Regions from separate parts of the Terrabacter sp. LjRoot27 genome, predicted to be linked through region 1. Evidence: predicted binding sites of a transcription regulator. Region 1 holds the regulator's gene; each other region holds the start of a gene.
The links. Region 1 encodes LexA, which represses DNA repair genes until DNA is damaged. Its sites were predicted from a motif close to TCGAACANNTGTTCGA; they were not measured.
Positions count from the first base shown of each region.

Region 2: a site for LexA is predicted at 1,847-1,862, ahead of ACSQ2D_RS08675 (alpha-ketoglutarate-dependent dioxygenase AlkB). Genes of this name have one in related genera too.
Region 3: a site for LexA is predicted at 4,380-4,395, ahead of ACSQ2D_RS02555 (HNH endonuclease signature motif containing protein). Genes of this name have one in related genera too.

Region 1 covers NZ_CAXUSS020000001.1:2,856,180-2,862,496, forward strand. Annotated here, with positions in the region: gene ACSQ2D_RS13285 (alpha/beta hydrolase) at 1-1,363, opposite strand, end outside; gene ACSQ2D_RS13290 (hypothetical protein) at 1,417-1,716, opposite strand; gene ACSQ2D_RS13295 (LysM peptidoglycan-binding domain-containing protein) at 2,044-2,457, opposite strand; gene lexA (transcriptional repressor LexA) at 2,686-3,411, shown strand; gene ACSQ2D_RS13305 (hypothetical protein) at 3,544-4,455, shown strand; gene ACSQ2D_RS13310 (phosphotransferase) at 4,459-5,502, opposite strand; gene ACSQ2D_RS13315 (Sir2 family NAD-dependent protein deacetylase) at 5,486-6,317, opposite strand, start outside.
Region 2 covers NZ_CAXUSS020000001.1:1,861,632-1,867,948, reverse strand. Annotated here, with positions in the region: gene ACSQ2D_RS08690 (hypothetical protein) at 1-134, shown strand, start outside; gene ACSQ2D_RS08685 (isoprenyl transferase) at 218-997, opposite strand; gene recO (DNA repair protein RecO) at 1,035-1,763, opposite strand; gene ACSQ2D_RS08675 (alpha-ketoglutarate-dependent dioxygenase AlkB) at 1,885-2,535, shown strand; gene ACSQ2D_RS08670 (maleylpyruvate isomerase family mycothiol-dependent enzyme) at 2,550-3,365, shown strand; gene ACSQ2D_RS08665 (hypothetical protein) at 3,441-4,979, opposite strand; gene leuA (2-isopropylmalate synthase) at 5,016-6,317, opposite strand, start outside.
Region 3 covers NZ_CAXUSS020000001.1:555,846-562,162, forward strand. Annotated here, with positions in the region: gene ACSQ2D_RS02535 (FAD-dependent oxidoreductase) at 1-503, opposite strand, end outside; gene ACSQ2D_RS02540 (flavin-containing monooxygenase) at 592-2,037, shown strand; gene ACSQ2D_RS02545 (DUF3072 domain-containing protein) at 2,044-2,337, opposite strand; gene ACSQ2D_RS02550 (sigma factor) at 2,376-2,882, opposite strand; gene ACSQ2D_RS02555 (HNH endonuclease signature motif containing protein) at 2,999-4,336, opposite strand; gene ACSQ2D_RS02560 (DUF4921 family protein) at 4,464-5,738, opposite strand; gene ACSQ2D_RS02565 (glycoside hydrolase family 3 N-terminal domain-containing protein) at 5,799-6,317, shown strand, end outside.

The DNA of each region.
Region 1 (6,317 bases):
CGACGTCGCTGAACGGCAGACCCGGCACACCGAAGACCGCGACGTCGTCGACAGCGCTCGTGCGCAGCGCGGCGTAGCCGGCCAGGGTCCCGCCGTAGGAGTGGGCCCAGACCGTCTGGTGGGCCGGTCGTTCCCGAGCCGCCTCGACGCCGGTGACGAAGTCGGACAAGGCACCGGCGTTGTCGCGGGCGAGCTTGGCGCTGAGGACGTTCCGGTCGACGGAGGTGACGATCTCGTGGACCTGCGGCGCGTCGTAGCCCATCCACGTCACGACCGCGACGTCCTCGCCGCGCGCCACCTCGCGGGCCTCCGAGCGCATCCGCACGAAGGTCTCGTCGTAACGACGCAGGTCGGCGCCGACCATGGTCGAGAGCCCACCGACGAAGGTGACGACGTGCTCGGCCCGGTCGACGTCGCCGACCGCGACGACCGCCTTGACGTCGGGCCCGGTCGCGTCGACGAGGAGCAGGCGCCGCTGTCCGCCGTCGCGCCGTGACAGCACGTCGCGCACCGCCTGCAGGGCCGCGACGTGCTCGGCCGAGCGGGTGCGCTCGGCGGCATTGCTCACGGACGCCCCAGCCTGCGCCTCACGAGCACGGGCCCGGGCGGCCTGCTCCGCTCGGGCCAGCAGGGTGAGGTTGGCCTCGTGGCGAGCGGCGGCGGGCACCCCGTCGCGGGGACCCACCCACTCCGGACGATCGCGGACGACGCGGCGCCGCTCCTCGTCGGTCAGGGACCGCCACCAGGCGGCGGAGGCGAACACCTGGCCGCCGGGTCCACCGGCCGCCGACTGCGCCGCCGGTGGGGGTGGCAGCGACGCCGGGACCACATGGGCAGCGGTCCCCGGCGGCGCGGTAGAGCCACGAGCCGCGGTCAGCAGTGCCCGCCACAGCTCGTCGTCGGTCTCGAACGCCGATCGTCGGGCCTGCGACAGGCAGGCGTGCACCTCCACCCTCAGCAGCTCGTCGAGCCGGGCCCGGTGCGCCTCGCCCGCAGGGTCTCCGAGCGAGGCGCGCACCGGCAGGAAGAGGCGACCCTCACCGTCGACCCAGGCACCCTCGTCGGCGGCCCGCCGGTCGGCGCGACCGACGAGGTCGAGCGCGGACTGGAGGCGTGACGCGGCGTGTCCGACGGCGTGACCCGTCGCGGCGATGCTCCCCGCGAGCCTCCCGAGCCCGGCGACGACGAGACCGTAGCGGTCGACTGCTGCCGACGAGGCGGCACCGGACCACCGGGCAGCAGCCGAGCGACGCCAGAGCACGAGCTCGGCCAGACCGAGCACCCGGCACCGGCGCTCCTCGAGACGCCGACTCAGCTCGACCAGGGACTGCGGCCGGCAGGCGCGCAGGTCACCGACCGTCATGATCAGCGACGCGTTCGAACCGGTCCCGCCCAGGCTCCCCGGGCTCCCCGCGCTCATCGGGCGCCACCGGGCGACCGCACGGCCAGACGCGCCGCCTGCTCGACCGCGTCATAGGTGTCGGCCGCGGCGGCGAGGCAGCGACCCAGCTCGCGCAGCTCCCAGCGCATCCCGGCCAGCCGCGCCTCCCAGGCCGCCGCCACCTGACCGAGGCCCGAGGCGACACGGCCCCCGGGCACCGCCGCGCCCAACGGCCGCAGCTCGGCGGCGATCTCCAGCCGTTGCACCCGCGCCAGCACCTCACCGATCGAGGTGGCGTCGTCGCGCAGCGCGTCGGTGTCCACGTCGTAGCGCATCCCCTGCTCCCTTCCCGAGGCAGCAACGCTAGGCCGGGCCCGGGACGGCGGGAGCCCGTCATCCACAGGACCGCGGTCGAGCCCGGTCGCGCGGGCGACCTTGCGCCACAAGGACGGCGCCACGACCAGGGGTCGGGACAGCAGGACGCCGCACCCCCGGTCAGGGGTGCGGCGTCCGGGGCAGGAACGGCGGGGTCGAAGCGCCGCTACCGCCAGCCGCTGAAGGTGGAGCCAACGCGGCGGATCAGGAGGGCCGGGACCGGCGCAGCCGAGCACACGGCAGACGACACGGGACGGGCTCTGGACGGGCTGGACGGGCTGGACGGGTCAGCGACCCGGGACGACGAGCTGCTGGCCGCTGTGGATCGCTGTGGTGCTGAGGGCGTTGGCGATCTGGAGCTCGACGACGCCCTCGGCCGTGGTCAGCTCGGGCAGCTCGCGGGCGGCGATGCCCGACAGGGTCTGGCCGGACTGGACCGTGATCGTGCGTGGCTCGCCCGTGGCCGACGCGAGCTGGCCCGCCAGGCCGACCCCGAGGACGGAGACGACGCCCGCGACGAGGAGCGTGACGACGAGGCGGCCGAATCGCGTCAGGCGCATCGGCGGCCTCGCGGCACGGGCCGCACGCGCGGCCTCGGGCCCGGTGGGGACGAGGACGAGGCGAGGCCGGCCGGTCGACTGCGACCGCGCGGGCTCCTCGGTGTGCGGCTGACGAACGGCCTCGAGGACGATGGCGCTCATGGTGACCTCCCCTTGCTCCTGAACTGGCGAACACATGTTCGATAGAACGTCTGTACGAGTTGTAGCACGTATGTTCGACGAAGTCGAGACACGCATCGAACAGGTGTTTGGCAACTGTGTTCGAACTGCGTAGTCTTTCCTCACACCACAGACCTCACCAGCCACCACTGACACTGGCCCCACACCCAGCGTCACGACGCGGTCTGACGAGCCGACGAAGGGGACACCATGGGCGTGACCGAGCTTCCCGATCGCGAGACCGGCGACGGTCTCACCGTCCGCCAGCGGCGGGTGCTCGAGGTCATCCGCAACTCCGTCGACCGGCGCGGCTACCCGCCGAGCATGCGCGAGATCGGCGACGCCGTCGGCCTCGCCAGCCCCTCGAGCGTCTCGCACCAGCTCAACGCCCTCGTCGCCAAGGGCTACCTGCGCCGCGACCCGAACCGGCCGCGGGCCCTCGAGGTCGTCTCGCCCGACGCGAAGGCCGAGGAGCTCGGCTACCGCGGGGGCGACGCCACCGCGCCGCGTCCGCGCGGCGACCACTACGACACGGAGACCGACTCGGGCGATGCCCGCCCCGAGGCGTCGTACGTGCCGGTGCTCGGCCAGATCGCGGCCGGTGTGCCGATCACGGCCGAGGAGGTCGTCGAGGACGTCTTCCCGCTGCCCAAGCAGCTCGTCGGCGAGGGCGACCTCTTCCTCCTCAAGGTCAACGGCGACTCGATGGTCGAGGCCGCGATCTGCGACGGTGACTGGGTCGTCGTGCGCCAGCAGCAGCACGCCGAGAACGGCGACGTCGTGGCCGCGATGCTCGACAACGAGGCCACGGTCAAGACGTTCAAGCGCACCGACGGGCACGTGTGGCTCATGCCGCACAACCCCGACTTCTCGCCCATCGACGGCGACCACGCGACGATCCTCGGCAAGGTGACGGCGGTCCTGCGCCGGCTCTGACAGCGCCCGCTCCCCCACCGACGACGGATGCCGTCGGCGCCCTCCGCGCCGACGGCATCGTCGCGTCCCGGGAAGCGTATCGGGTGAGGCGGCGACAGACTCTGAGCCGTGAGCCCTGCGAAGGAGACCGCCATGGCACCTGGCCGCACCCGCGACGTCGTCCTCACCTACCGCTACCTGCGCGGCGCGATGATCGCGCTGCTGCTCTTGCTGCTGCTCTCGGTCGGCTACCAGTGGTGGTGGGAGACCGACCACTCGTGCTGGCTCGGCTCGATCAGCGCGTACTACTACACGCCGGCGCGGACCGTCTTCGTCGGCTCGCTCTGCGCGCTCGGGGCCAGCCTCATCGCCTACAAGGGCCATTCGCCCGAGGAGGACGTGCTGCTCAACTTCTCGGGCTTCATGGCGTTCGTCGTCGCCATGGTGCCGACGGTGCCGGACGGACGGTGCGGGCCGAACGCGTACACCCAGACCCCGACCGAGATCGCGGCGGCCGTGCGCAACAACATCTGGTCGCTCGTCGTCGTGGCGGTGCTCGCGGCCCTCGTGGCCGCCTGGCTCAAGCGGGGCGCGATGACGCGCGACCCGTCCGAGCGGCCCACGGTGCGCTCGGTGGTCGTCTCCGTCGTGTGCGGTGCGGTCCTGCTCGGTGAGCTGACCCTCTTCCTCGTGCTGCGCGACCGCTTCATCGCGCTGAGCCACGGCATCGCCGCGGGCACCATGGTGGCCGGGGTCATCGCGGTCATGGTCCTCAGCGCGCTGAGGGCCGAGGAGCGGCACCGGGGCGCAGCCGGGGCCGCGGGGGCGAGCGGGACCGCCTACAAGCGCATCTACATCGCCATCGCGGTCGCCCTGGCCGTCGCCCTCGGGGTGACGGTGCTGACGGCCCTGACGGTGAGCGGCTTCGACCACCTCGTCCTCATCGCCGAGGTCATCATCATCGTGCTCTTCGCGGCGTACTGGGGCGTGCAGACCAAGGAGCTCTGGGACCTGCGCGAGGCCGACGGCACCGAGGCGCGGTCGGCTCGGTCGGTGGCCGAGTAGCCCTCAGGACAAAGGCGGTTCGTCGCCCAGGGCACCGAGCCACCAGGTGCCTGCATCGCCGTGCTCGACGGCCTCGGCCGGCGTCAGCGTCGCGGTGACCCGTAGCCACGACTCGGCCCGGCCGAGCCGACCGAGCCGCAGCGCGGACGGCAGCGCCGCCCGCAGCTCACCGGCCGGGACGACGTCGCCCCAGACCTCGAGCGCGGCGTCCCCCACCCGCCGCAGCCGGGGATCGTCGGGGGTCGTCTCGAAGCGGTGGAGCAGCACGTTGAGCGGGACGAAGAGCGCCGAGAGCGGGTGCGCGAGCAGGGCGTCGCCGAAGTCGAAGAAGCGCATCCCGTCCGCCGTCGCGAAGACGTTGCTGGCGTGGAGGTCGTTGTGCACGAGGCTCTCGGGCAGGCCGAGGGCCTGGACGTCCTCGGCCCACGCCGTGACCGCGGGGAGCAGGGCGCGCAACCGGTGCGCGACGTCGCCGGACATGCGGCGCGGGTCGTCCGTGGGCAGCCCCGTCAGGGACGCGACCCGCGCCTCGACGTACGCCGCCGCCTCGGCCGGGCACAAGCTCGTGACGCCCGCAGCGACGAGGTCTGACCCGTGGCCGACGAGGTCACGTTGGAGGCGCATCGCCTCTGCGGCGACTCGGCACCAGGCATCGACGTCGTCGTCGTCGACCGTCTCGGCGAGGACGGGACCCTGGTCGGGGACGAGGTGCAGACCCCGCTCGAGGTCGACCGCGACGACCGGGACGACCCGGCGGGGCGAGAGCCGGTCGAGCACGACGAGCAGCGCCGCCTCGAACGACTGGTGGTCGCAGTTCTGCTTGGCCCAGTAGGTGGCGCCGTCCGACGCGGCTGCGCGCCACACCGTCGACCACGGACGCTGGTGCACCGCCTCGAGCGACACGAGGTCGGCGCCGAGACCGCCCAGGACCCCACCGACCCAGTCGCGCAGCTCGCCCTCGAACGCGGCCGAGGTCCAGCGGACGGACGGCCCGGGCCCGGACTCCGGGAGGGCGGCATACCAAGGCAGCTCAGTGCCCGAGAGCATCACGCAGCTCCGTCAGGGTCGTGCCGAGAGGCGCGTGGAGGCGCAGGGTGGCCTCGGCGTCGCCGCGCGTCGCCGAGCGGGTGACGATCGCGACGGGCACATCGCGCTGGTGCGCGCGACGGACGAAGCGGTAGCCGCTCATGACCGACAGCGACGACCCGAGGACGAGGACGGCGCCGGCACCCTCGACGAGCGAGAAGCAGTGCTCCACCACCGCCTTGGGCACCGACTCGCCGAAGAAGACGACGTCGGGCTTGACGGTGTCGTGGCCGCAGACGAGGCAGCGCGGGGCGTGGAAGGACTCGACGAGCGCGTCGGCGAGCACGATGTCTCCGTCGGGACGCACCTGCTCCCCCCACTGCGAGCCCACCGCGTGCGCCGCCTCGGCGAAGCGGTCCATGAAACCGGGGTTGGCCTCGGTCATCCTCTCGTGCAAGCCGATTCGGGAGGTGTACTCACCGCATGTGAGGCAGACCGCGCGCTCGAGCGACCCGTGCAGCTCGATGACGTCGGTGGCGCCCGACGCCTGGTGCAGGCCGTCGACGTTCTGGGTGATGATCGGCCCGACGTAGCCCGCGCGCTGGAGGTCGGTGACGACGCGGTGGCCCTCGTTGGGAGCGGCGGCGTTGAACCGTTGCCAGCCGATGTAGCTGCGGGCCCAGTAGCGCCGGCGGGCGTCGCTCGACCCGGCGAACTCGCCGTACGTCATCGGCTCGACGCGACGTGTCCCGTCGGGTCCGCGGTAGTCGGGGATGCCCGAGTCGGTCGAGAGCCCCGCGCCGGAGAGCACGACGACCCCTCCGCCGCTGACGAGG
Region 2 (6,317 bases), 990 kb from region 1:
AGGACGCGCTCGAGGACGAGGGCTGGACGGTGGTCCGGGTTACGTGGAGCGACCTGGACCGGCCAGAGCTGGTCTGGGAGCGCATCCGCGCCGCGATCGCCCGCAGCCGGCCGTTCGAGGCGACGCCACGCTGACGGCTCCGACCCCCCGGACACCGGTGGCGTCGACCCGACCGGGTGGCGTCGACCCGAGCAGGTCGCTCAAGCCGCAGGCGGGATCAGGAGGTGGTCGTCGGGGCGTCGACGGCTCCGCCGTAGCGGCGGTCGCGGTCGACGTACTCCTCGATCGCGGACCAGAGGTCGCGGCGGTCGTAGTCGGGCCACAGCCGGTTCTGGAAGACCATCTCGGCGTAGGCCGACTGCCACAGCAGGAAGTTGCTCGTGCGCTGCTCGCCGGAGCTGCGCACGAAGAGGTCGACGTCGGGCATCGTGGGCTCGTCGAGGTAGCGCTTGATCGTCTTCTCGTCGACCGAACCCGGACGGAGCCGACCGTCCTTGACGTCATGGGCGATCCGCTGCACGGCGTCGGCGATCTCGGCGCGCCCGCCGTAGTTGACGCAGAAGTAGAGCGTGAGACCCGTGTTGTGCTGCGTCAGCTCCTGGGCGACCTCGAGCTCCTTGATGACCGACCGCCACAGGCGCGGCGCACGGCCGACCCAGCGCATCCGCACGCCCCACTCGTGGAGCTGGTCGCGCCGCCGGCGGATGACGTCGCGGTTGAAGCCCATGAGGAAGCGGACCTCGTCGGGCGACCGGCGCCAGTTCTCCGTCGAGAAGGCGTAGGCCGACAGGTGCGTCACGCCGATGTCGACGGCTCCCGCGACGACGTCGAGCAGCGACGCCTCCCCCGCCTCGTGGCCCTTGGTCCGCGGAAGCCCTCGCGCGTTGGCCCAGCGGCCGTTGCCGTCCATGACGATCGCGACGTGCTTGGGCAGCAGGTCGGTCGGGATGGCGGGCGGCGTCGCGCCGGACGGGTGCGGGAAGGGCTTGGCGTACATGGGTCTCCGGTCGGTCGGGATCGGGTTCGCTGCTGGCTCAGGCTCGGTCGACGAGGCGCAGCGACCGCAGCCCTCGCTCGATGTGCCACTGGAGGAAGGCGGAGACGAGGCCGTTGCCCTGTCGCCGGATGCGGTCGTCACTCGCGTCGGCGACGTCCCAGTCGCCGGTGAGCAGTGACGCGAGCAGCTCGAAGGTCTCGGGGGCGGGGGCGCTCGAGCCGGGCGGACGGCACACGGAGCACACGGCGCCGCCGGCCTGCACGTTGAACGCCCGGTGGGGGCCCGGCGCACCGCACTTCGCGCAGTCGACGAAGCTCGGCGCCCAGCCGGCGACGGCGAGCGAGCGCAGCAGGTAGGCGTCGAGGACGAGCCCGGCGTCGTGGCTGTGCTCGGCGAGGGAGCGCAGGGCACCCGCGAGCAGGAGGTACTGCTGCGTCTGGGGCTCGTGCTCCTCCGTGAGCTGGAGCGCCGTCTCGAGCATCGACGTCGCGCACGTGTAGGCGGTGTAGTCGCGGGCGATCGCGTCGCCGTAGGGAGCGAGCGTCTCGACCTGGGTCACCGTGTCGAGGTTGCGTCCCTCGTAGCACTGCACGTCGATGACCATCCCGGGCTCGAGGCGCGACCCGAAGCGGGACCTCGTGCGCCGTACGCCCTTGGCGACCGCGCGGACCCGGCCCCGCGTGCGGGTCAGCATCGTGATGATGCGGTCGGCCTCGCCCAGCTTGTGGGTGCGCAGGACGATCGCCTCGTCACGGTAGAGGGGCATGGCTCCATTCTCTCCCCCGCCGGGGCGTGGGGGGCACCGCACGCGCCGGTCTGCCCGAGGTCGTCGCGAAACGCCGCCGTCGTTCGAACACCCGTTCGACAGGTTGGGTTATCGTGGGGGCATGGACCTCTCACTCCAGGGTTCGCTCCTCGACCTCGCCGACGCGATGACGCTCCGCGACGTGGGCACCGGGAAGACCCGCCACCACCTGGCCCACGGCGCGTGGGTCGACGTCCGCCCCGGCTGGCTCGCGGCCGGCGACGAGCTCTTCACGGCGCTGCTGCGCGACGTGCCGTGGCACGCCGAGCGGCGCCAGATGTACGACTCCGTCGTCGACGTCCCCCGCCTCACGAAGTTCTACGCGGGCGACGAGAGGCTCCCCCACCCGATGCTCGTCGAGGCGCGTGACGCGCTGAGCCGGCACTACGCGCCCGAGCTCGGAGAGCCGTTCGTCACGGCCGGCCTCTGCCTCTACCGCGACGGTCGCGACAGCGTCGCCTGGCACGGCGACCGCATCGGGCGCTCCCGTGACAGCGACACGATGATCGCGATCCTCTCCCTCGGTTCGGCGCGCACGCTCGCGCTGCGCCCGCGCGACGGCGGGCCGATCCCCGGGGCGACGACAAAGAGCTTGCGCTATCCCCTGGGACATGGTGACCTCGTCGTGATGGGCGGTTCGTGCCAGCGGACGTGGGACCACGCGGTCCCCAAGACGTCGGAGCCGATGGGGCCGCGCATCTCGGTGCAGTTCCGTGTAGCCGGCGTCCGCTGACAGGAGACCCACGTATGCCGTCCAGCCGCTCAGGTGGCCCCCTTCCCTTCCTCGACCACCTCGCGGCCGACTCGGCTCGCTTCCGGACGGTGCTCGCGACGGCGCCGGCTGGCGCCCGGGTGCCGTCGTGCCCCGACTGGGACGCCGACGACCTGCTGTGGCACCTGGGTGAGGTGCAGTGGTTCTGGGGCGAGATCGCCGAGCGAGGGCTGACCGACCCCGCCGACCTCGACGCGATGAACGCGACCCGGGAGGAGCGACCGGCCGACCGCGCCGGCCTGCTCGACTTCTTCGACCGCTCGAGCGAGAGGCTGCACCGGATGCTCGGCGAGCTGCCGCCGGAGACGCCGCTGTGGATGTGGGCCGACGACAAGACGGCCGGCTACATCCGCCGACGTCAGGCCCACGAGGCGATGGTGCACCGCATCGACGCCGAGCTCACCGTCGGTGAGCGCACCCCGCTCGACTGTCGGCTCGCGGCCGACGGCATCGACGAGGCCCTGCGGATCATGCGCGGTCACGAGCCCGAGCCGGACCTGACCCACGTGCCGGTCTCGGCACCGGTGACGATCGCGACGGTCGACGCGATGCACTCCTGGACCGTGACCCCGGTGCGCATCACCGGCACGCGGAACGGCGACGAGATCGACGTGCTGCGCTTCCTCGTCAGCGACGGGCCCGACGCCGACGCGGCGGCCGAGATCAGTGGGTCCGCGGCCGACATCGACTGCTGGCTCTGGAACCGCCCCGCCGAGGGCGAGATCACGCGTGACGGCGACGCCGCAGCGCTGGCCGCGGTCGACGCCGTGCTTTCCGACTCGATCGACTGACTCGATCGACTGACTCGATCGACTGACTCGATCGACTGACTCGATCGACGGACCCGGACGACGGACCCGGACGGCTCAGCCCGTGCGGCGCCCGAAGCGACCTGCTCGCCCCGGGCCCGGGAACCAGGCGTGGACCATCCCGGCCAGGACGACGACGAGGGGGACGAACGCGAAGAGGTAGCGCGACCGGCCCTGGAGCACGAGGGTGAAGGCGGCGATGCCGAGCACCGAGGCGGCGACGAGCAGGGTCTCGCGCCGGTAGGGCGCGCGCAGCAGCCCGACACCGGCCACGAGCAGGAGGGCCAGCCACAACGCCTGCGTCAGGTCGGCGCGCGTCTGGTATCCCGAGCCCTGGAACCCGTTGAGGTCGTGGACGACCCCGGTCACACCGGTCGCGGGCGCGAGCGTGCCGGGGAGCGAGTCGGGGCCCTCACCCCAGGCCCAGAACATCCCGTCTCCCCAGTTCCACGCGGCCTTGTTGCCGTAGAAGGCCAGCATGCCGCCGAGACCGCGCTCGGCCCACCGGTCCGCGAGCACGCCGGCGGCATACGTCTTCATCTCGGCCTGGCTGCGGCCGGTCACGGCGTCGACCATCTCCCGCGAGTAGGCGCCGTAGTTGACGACCCCGGTCGATGAGCGCTGCTCGTCGGCGCCGAGCGCGACCCACCAGAGGATCGGGGGCGAGACCGAGGTGTCGATGCGCGCGGAGTCGACGCCCGATGCGGCCGTCGCGGTGGCGGCCAGCCCGACTCCGAGGCCGACGAACGCGAGCGCGGACGCTGCGCACGCCGCGATGACGCCCGCGCGTCGGGCGGGGAGGAGGTCGTGGTCGAAGATCGCAACGACGGCCGTCAGGACCGCGGCGATGGCGATGACGACGGGCGTGGTCTTGATGGAGTACGCGACGGTCACCGACACGATGGCGAGCAGCCACAGGACGACCCGGCCGGTCCGCGCCCGTGGGGTCATGGCCCGGACGGCGAGGGCCACTCCCCCGACGACGAACGGCATCGCGTAGAAGTCCGTGTAGGGCACGGCCAGCCAGGGGCTCGTGCCGACGAGGACGAGCGTCGCGAGCTGGGCCACGAGGGAGGGCCCGCGACCTGCCACGCGCCCGACGAGGTCGTGGACGGCATACAGCGTCACGCCGACGCAGATCCCGTTGAGCGGGATGAGGACGGCGTCGGGCGCCAGCGAGAACGCCTGTCCGACAGCGACGCCCATCCGGTCGATGGCGAGCAGCGGCAGGTTGTTGGGGTAGAGGGAGAGGTAGTCGTACTCCGCTGGGCTCAGCGGTCGGCCAGACTGCAGTCCCCGGGCCATGTCCATGACGATGCGGGCGTCCCAGCCGTAGCGGTAGCGGGTCATGAGCCCGACCATCGTCGCGACGACGCCCCCGCCGACCGCGACGACGACGGGCACCCAGCGCCGCTTCGCCCACCCGGGCACGCGGACGACGGCGGCCAGCAGGACCAGCCCGACCGTGACGGGCACCACCACCTGCCAGCGGTGCTCGACGTTGACGGGTCGGGGCGCGACGAGACCGACGACCGCGACCGCGACGAGAGAGACCCCGGCCAGTCGAAGCAGTGCTCGACCGACCGGGGACTCCATGGCGCCAGACGCTACCCCACGCGAGTGGGCGTCAGATCAGGCGTCCGACGAGGCGGCCGGGACGGCGTCGCGGTGGGCGCGGTTGACCGCCGAGACGATCGCCTTGATGGACGCCGTGACGATCGAGGGGTCGACGCCGACGCCCCAGAGGACGCGGTCGCCGACGGCGCACTCGACGTAGGCCGCAGCGCGGGCGTCGCCACCGGCGGACAAGGCGTGCTCGGCGTAGTCGAGGACCCGGACGTCCGGGGTGCCCTCGACGGTCGAGAGGGCATCGACGAAGGCGGCGATGGGGCCGTTGCCCGTGCCGGTGACGGTCAGGGAATCGCCGCCGTCGCGGACGGTCGCCTCGATCGTGCTCGCCCCGTCGACGGTCGAGTCCGTGACGACGTTGACGAGCTCGAAGCGACCCCACGCACGAGTCGGGTCGGGGAGGTACTCGTCCTGGAACCTCGCCCACAGGTCGGCGGGCGCGACCTCTCCGCCGTCCTGGTCGACGCCGCGCTGGACGACACCGGAAAACTCGATCTGCAGCCGGCGCGGCAGGTCCATCTGGTGCTCGGTCTTCATGATGTACGCGACGCCGCCCTTGCCGGACTGGCTGTTGACGCGGACGACGGCCTCGTAGGAGCGGCCGAGGTCGTGCGGGTCGATCGGGAGGTAGGGGACGCCCCAGACGAGGTCGTCGATGCCCGTGCCCTTCTCCTTGGCCTCGGACGCCATGGCCTCGAAGCCCTTCTTGATGGCGTCCTGGTGCGAGCCGGAGAAGGCGGTGAAGACGAGGTCACCGCCGTAGGGGTGGCGCTCACCCACGGGCAGCTGGTTGCAGTACTCGACGGTGCGGCGCACCTCGTCGATGTCGCTGAAGTCGATCTGCGGGTCGATGCCCTGGCTGAAGAGGTTCATGCCGAGGGTGACGAGGCAGACGTTGCCGGTGCGCTCACCGTTGCCGAAGAGGCAGCCCTCGATGCGGTCTGCGCCGGCGAGGTAGCCGAGCTCGGCCGCGGCCACGCCCGTGCCGCGGTCGTTGTGCGGGTGCAGGCTCACGACGATCGACTCGCGACGCTCGAGGTGGCGGATCATCCACTCGATGGAGTCGGCGTAGACGTTGGGCGTGGCCATCTCGACGGTCGCCGGCAGGTTGACGATGATCTTGTGGTCGGGCGTCGGGTCGATGACGTCGACGACGGCGTTGCAGATCCGCATCGCGAAGTCGAGCTCGGTGCCGGTGTAGGACTCGGGCGAGTACTCGTAGTAGATCGTCGTGTCGGGGATCGTCTCCTCGAGCTTCCTGCAGAGACGCGCGGCCTGGACGGCGATGTCGATGATGCCGTCCTG
Region 3 (6,317 bases), 2.3 Mb from region 1:
CCCTCCGAGCCCATGATCTCGACGCCGTCGTAGCCAGCCTCGCGTGCCAGGCGGGCGCAGCGGGCGTATGCGTCGACGGTGCTGCGGACGCCTCGTGCACCGAGCGCCCGCGGGGCGAAGGGCGAGATCGGAGACTTGATCGCCGACGCCGAGACGGCGAGCGGGTGGTAGGCGTAGCGGCCCGCATGGAGGATCTGGAGCGCTATCTTGCCGCCCTCGCGGTGCACGGCGTTCGTGATGACGCGGTGCCGACGGGCCTGACGGCTCGTGACGAGGACCGAGCCGCCGGGGTAGAGCGCGCCGGCGAGGTTGGGGGCGAAGCCGCCCGTGACGATGAGGCCGACTCCGCCGCGGGCGCGCTCGGCGTAGTAGGCCGCGAGCCGGTCGAAGTCCTTGGCGCGGTCCTCGAGGCCGGTGTGCATCGAGCCCATGACGACGCGGTTGCGCAGCGTCGTGAAGCCGAGGTCGAGGGGTTCGAGCAGGTGGGGGTATGCCGTCGTCACCCGCCCGAGGGTAGCCGGTGGTTACCGTCCGGTAGCCGATCGCGCGGCGAGGGTCACAGTGCCGCTCGGGGTGGGTGAGAATGACGGGGTGAGCGATCTCGAGCACCTGGACGTCCTCGTCGTCGGAGCCGGCCTCTCCGGTATCGGGGCCGGCTACCGCCTGTCGACGATGAGCCCGTCGCGCACGTGGGCGATCCTCGAGGCCCGGGACTCGCTCGGCGGCACGTGGGACCTCTTCCGCTACCCGGGCGTCCGGTCCGACTCCGACATGATGACGCTCGGCTTCCCGTTCGAGCCGTGGACCGACCCCGACGCGATCGCCGACGGGCCGAAGATCCTCGACTACCTGCGCCGGACGGCCGAGAAGCACGGCATCGCCGAGCGGATCCGTCTGGGGCACCGGGTCGTCGCGGCCGACTGGTCGAGCGAGGACGCGCGCTGGACGGTGACGGTCGAGCGTGACGGTGGGCGCGAGCAGCTGACGTGCGGCTTCCTCTACCTCTGCAGCGGCTACTACGACTACGAGCGACCGCATGACCCGCAGCTGCCCGGTCTCGAGTCCTACGAGGGGCGCGTCGTGCACCCGCAGTTCTGGCCGGACGACCTCGACGTCGCCGGGCGCACGGTCGTCGTCATCGGGTCCGGGGCCACGGCCGTGACGCTCGTGCCCTCGCTCGCCGAGGCCGGCGCCGACGTGACGATGCTCCAGCGCACCCCGACGTGGATCGCGTCGCTGCCGCGCCGCGACCGCACCCGGGACGTCCTGCAGAAGGTCCTGCCGGCCAAGGCGGCCGGCACGGCCTCGCGTTACAAGAACGTCCTCGGGACCATGGGCGTCTACGAGCTGAGCCGCCGGCGACCGGCGATGATGCGCTCGCTGCTGTCGAAGGGCGCCGCGAAGTCCCTCGGGTCGACCGACCTCGTCAGCGACCACTTCACGCCGACCTACGACCCGTGGGACCAGCGCCTCTGCGTCGTCCCCGACGGCGACCTCTTCGACGCCGTGCGTCGTGGACGCGCCCACGTCGTCACCGACACGATCGAGACCTTCGTGCCACACGGCATACGACTGGGCTCGGGGCAGGAGCTCGACGCCGACGTCGTCGTGACGGCGACGGGTCTGCGCATCAAGATCGCCGGCGGCATCGCGATCACGGTCGACGGGGAGGCTCGTCCCACAGGCGATCTCACGGTCTACCGCGGGCTGATGTTCGCCGACGTGCCCAACCTTGCCGTGTGCGTCGGCTACGTCAACGCGTCGTGGACCCTGCGCGCCGACCTCGCCAGCCGCTACGTGTGCCGGCTGCTCAACCACATGGAGCACCACGCATGGCGGAGCGCGACGCCCCGGGCGCCGAAGGGGATGGAGGGGCAGCCGCTGCTGCCACTCGCGTCGGGCTACGTGCGGCGCGCGGCGGGCGACCTGCCCCAGCAGGGAGACGGTGCACCGTGGCTGATGCGCCAGAACTACCTGCTCGACCGGCGCGACATGCTCCGCAGCGATGTCACCGAGGCGATGTCCTTCGCCCGCTGAGAGTCGTCAGACCTCGCTGCCGTGGCCTTCGGTGCGGCCCTCGGTGACCCCGCGGCCGGTCACGGACTGGAGGCGGTCGATGTGCTCGGACGCCTGCGCCTTGGTGAGGTCACCGGGAAGCGTCTCGCCCGCCTCGCGGGCGAGCGTCTCGAGGTAGCTGCGCTGGGCGCCGGTCATGGCCTCGTCGCCGGTGACCCAGTCCTCCGGGTCCTTGACCGCCGAGTCGCCGGGGGTGCCGGCGGTCGCGGGGGTGGTGGCGCCGATGACGTCGTCGTTCGAAGGTGTGTTCGATTCGCTCATGGTGTGCCCGTACCCACTTGCCCCGAGAGCCCGACAGGTCAGGCGGTGGCGGGCCTCGGCCGCAGGCCGTCGAGGGCTGCGCGGAGGCGGGCATGGGCCACGTCGACAGAGACGCCGAGGGCGCCCGCGACGTCGGCGACGGCGTACGCGTCGAAGTAGCTGAGGCCCAGGGCGTCGTCGCGCTGCGGCTCGACCGGTGGCAGGTCGACAGTGGGGCTCGGTGTCAGTGGTCGTCGGGTCGAGCGGACGTGCGCGACGGCCCCCCGGTGCGCGACCGACAGCACCCAGGCGAGGGCGCCGCTGCCCTGGCGGTAGCGCGAGGCGGTGCGCCAGACCTCGACGAAGACCTCACCACTGACGTGCTCAGCCTGCTCGGCGTCGCGGACCACTCGACGGACAAGGCCGAAGACACGGGCGGCCGCGAGGTCGTAGAGCCTCGAGAAGGCCGCCTCGTCACCCTGTCCGGCTCGCGACAGGAGAGGTCCCAGGACCGTGTCGAGCGCAGGGGAGGACGGCCCGCCGCGCTCGTGCCCCTGACCGTTCACCGGACCAGCCCATCCACGTCACGCCGTCCCGATCCTGCACACCCCGACGGCGCAGGTCTCACGGACGACTCGCTTCGACAGTAGTCGTACCCGAAGCGACCCGCCGGTTGACGAGATCAGAACGGCGGCGGGTCGGGGTCGGTGCCGGCACCGGGCGCCGGACCGCAGTCGCGCAGGCTCGCGCGCCAGTCCTTGGGCCTCGTGACGTAGCGGCGTCCGGTCGTCGTGGTCCACGCGAGACCATCGTCGTCGACGGGTTCGGATCTCCAGATCCCCGCCGTCTTGACGTTGTGGTGGAAGCGCTCCTTGGCGTGGAGGTTGTCGACCGAGGTGGGGCCCTGCGGCCACGGGACCTCGTGGTCGAGGTCGCAGCGGCGTGCGAGCACCTCACAGTCCGGTCCGCGGCACACGCCGTCGACGGCCCGGACGTGTTCGACCATCCCGCGCGGCGGCCGGTAGGAGCCGGTGGGTGCGCCGAGCGCGCGGCCCGTGCGAAGGTCGACGGGGAGGGTGCGCCACACGGACCCGGGTCGCGTCATGATGTCGCGGGCGTGCCGGGCGGTGACCCACCCGTGCCCGGGGAGCTCACACGAAGCGTCGGACTCGCCGATCGCCACCTCGAACGGCACGACCAGCCACGCCGTCGCCGGCGCATCCGGACCGACGCACGCTCGTCCCGGCTCGAGCGGACCCCGGAGCAGGCCCTGGCCTGCCAGGTCGCAACGGAGCTGGTCGAGCGACCGAGGGTCGCCGGCGTCGCGACGGGCACGTGCCGCGGTGTCGAGCCGGTCGAGCACGGCGGCGACGACGTCTCCGGCCGCCACGATCGTCAGGGAGCCCATGCCGTCCTCGGTCAGGCGGCCGAAGACCCCGCGACGGCTCTTGGCGTGCTCGTGGCGCTCGGCGGACCCTCGGTGGTCGACGGAGGCCACGGCTCGGCGCAGCCTCGTGGCGAAGGTGCGTTGCGGCACCACCTGGCCGTCACGGCTCGGCGCCAGCACCGAGCGCTCGACGGACTCGACGTCGGCATCGGGCAGCAGCCCGGTCTCCGAGACGACCTGAAGAGCGCGGTGCAGGGAGGTCGAGCCGTCGCGGAGAGCCTGGCGCACGAGCCGGTGACGCCGCGGTGCGGTGGCGAGCGTCAGCCGCCGTGCGACCTCGCCGGCCCCGACGCCGGTCGCGAGGGCGATCTCGTCGGCGACGATGCGGTCGGTGGAGACGTGGACCGAGGCCGCCGCGATCTGCTGGGCCTCGACGGTGTGGAGGGCGGCGTACGCGTCGAGCAGGTCGGACTCGACCTGGGCCTTCTCGACCTCGAGCGCCTCGATCTCGCGGAGGATGCGGTCGCCCTCGATCGTCAGGTCGATCTGGAGATGGGCCTTGGTGTAGGTCTCGTCGAAGGGGGCGTCGGCCGGTGACGGTCCGATGCGCGACGGGCTGAGGAACGGTGTCACCCTGACCTCCTCGCGAATCCGCCGCTGTTGTCCAGTACCCAATTAGAACATATGTTCTAATTGGGTACAAGGGTCTGGCAGCTGACTGTGCACAGTGAATCGCCCTGTCCCGCGGTCTGTTCCGACGTCACCGGATCTCGAGGCGGTCCGAGACGAGCCCGTCTGCGGCCAGCTCCCGCAGCTGAGTGACGGTGCGCTCGCGCACCGCCCACGGGTCCATCGTGTTGACGTAGATCTTCGTGCCGCCCTCGAAGCCGGCCAGCGTCGACACCCGCCACTTGAGCACCACCCGGAGAGGGATGGGCAGGTCGAGCGACGGCGGGCCGTGGTGCCACTCCTCGTTGGTCGGCACGTGGACGCCCGTCGCGGCGTGGCACGCGTGCACGAGGTCCGAGAAGTCGCGGACCTCGTCGTCCGAGAGCTCCCACGGCCGGCGCGAGGTGTTGGACGTGTAGACGACGAGGGACGGGTACTGGTGGCCGATGCCGGCGAAGGCCATGGCCGTCGGGGTGCGTGCGACGACGAGTCCCTGCGCCTCCGCGTACTGCGGGCCCCACCGCGCGAAGAGGTCCGGCTCGGCCCGCACCCGCTCGGTCTCGCGCTCGAGGTCCACGCCCGGCTCGTCGATGGCGACGAGCTGCTTGTGCAGGTGGTCGAAGGACGCACCCGCCGGCCGCAGCCAGTTCTGGAACGCCGAGACGTAGCGTGCGTGAGGGTTGCTCCGATAGAGGTCGCGCACTGCTGCGATCGTGAACCGCGTGTACTGCCAGTGCTCCTCGGGCGTGAGCGTCCCGGCGCCGGCGTTCTGGGTGTCGTCCGTGGCGCCGTCGACGAAGTGCCGACGGGAGACGACGACCTGGTGGTTGCCGGCGAAGAGCCCGACCGCCTCGCGCTCGAGGTCGTCCTCGTCGAGCGGCTCCGCGCCGGCGCCCGGCGCGCCCCGCGACCGCATCCGGATGCGCGCCAGGGCGGTCACGTGCGCCCGCCCTGCGGGCGTGGAGAGGTATGCCGTCCGGTGCGCCAGCGACTCGGGCGTCGGCTCGTAGCCGTGGGCCAGGTGCCAGTAGTCGTAGCTGAGGATCTCGAAGAGGTTGGGGAAGAGCCGGAGCTCCGGCACGGAGTCGTCGAGCTGCTCGGCGACGAGGCCGCGCACCTCGCGCACCTCGCTCCCCGACGGCCCGTCGCGGACGACCCGGGCGATCTCGGGGGTCGTCTCGAGCATCCGGCCCCAGCAGAAGGCGCAGTGGCGGTCGTGCTCGTCCGGGTCGAGGGGCTTCGGGTCGGGCCGGGCGACGCCGAGGGGGCGGGCCGCGCGACCCGGCAGCGTCCACACCTTCGTGCCGGTGAAGGGGTTGACCTGCTTGATGGTCCCGTCGGGCAGTCGCGTCAGGGGCTCGATCACCCTGTCAGCCTAGGTCGGACGGCGTCGGAGGCGTGGAGCGACGTCGGCTAGCGTCGGGACGTGCCCGACGACGCCGCCCTCGCCGCCCCCGACGCCCTGCCCTATCGCGACCCGTCCCGGTCGGTCGAGGAGCGTCTCGACGACCTCGTCGGCCGGATGACGTTGCCGGAGAAGGTCGGCCAGATGCTCCAGCTCGACGCGCGCGGCGACCTGACCGACATCGTCCACTCGAAGCTGGCCGGCTCGATCCTGCACACCTCTCCGGAACGGATGCTCGAGGCCATCGCCCTCGCCGAGCAGACGCGTCTCGGCATCCCGCTCCTCACTGCGGACGACTGCATCCACGGCCACTCCTTCTGGCCGGGCGCGACGATCTTCCCGACCCAGCTCGGCATGGCCTGCTCGTGGGACCCCGACCTCGTGGAGCGTGCGGCGCGCGTCACCGCCGTCGAGGTGGCGGCGACCGGCGTCCACTGGACGTTCTCGCCGGTGCTCTGCATCACCCGTGACCTGCGCTGGGGCCGGGTGGGCGAGACCTTCGGCGAGGACCCGCACCTCATCGGTGAGCTCGGAGCGGCG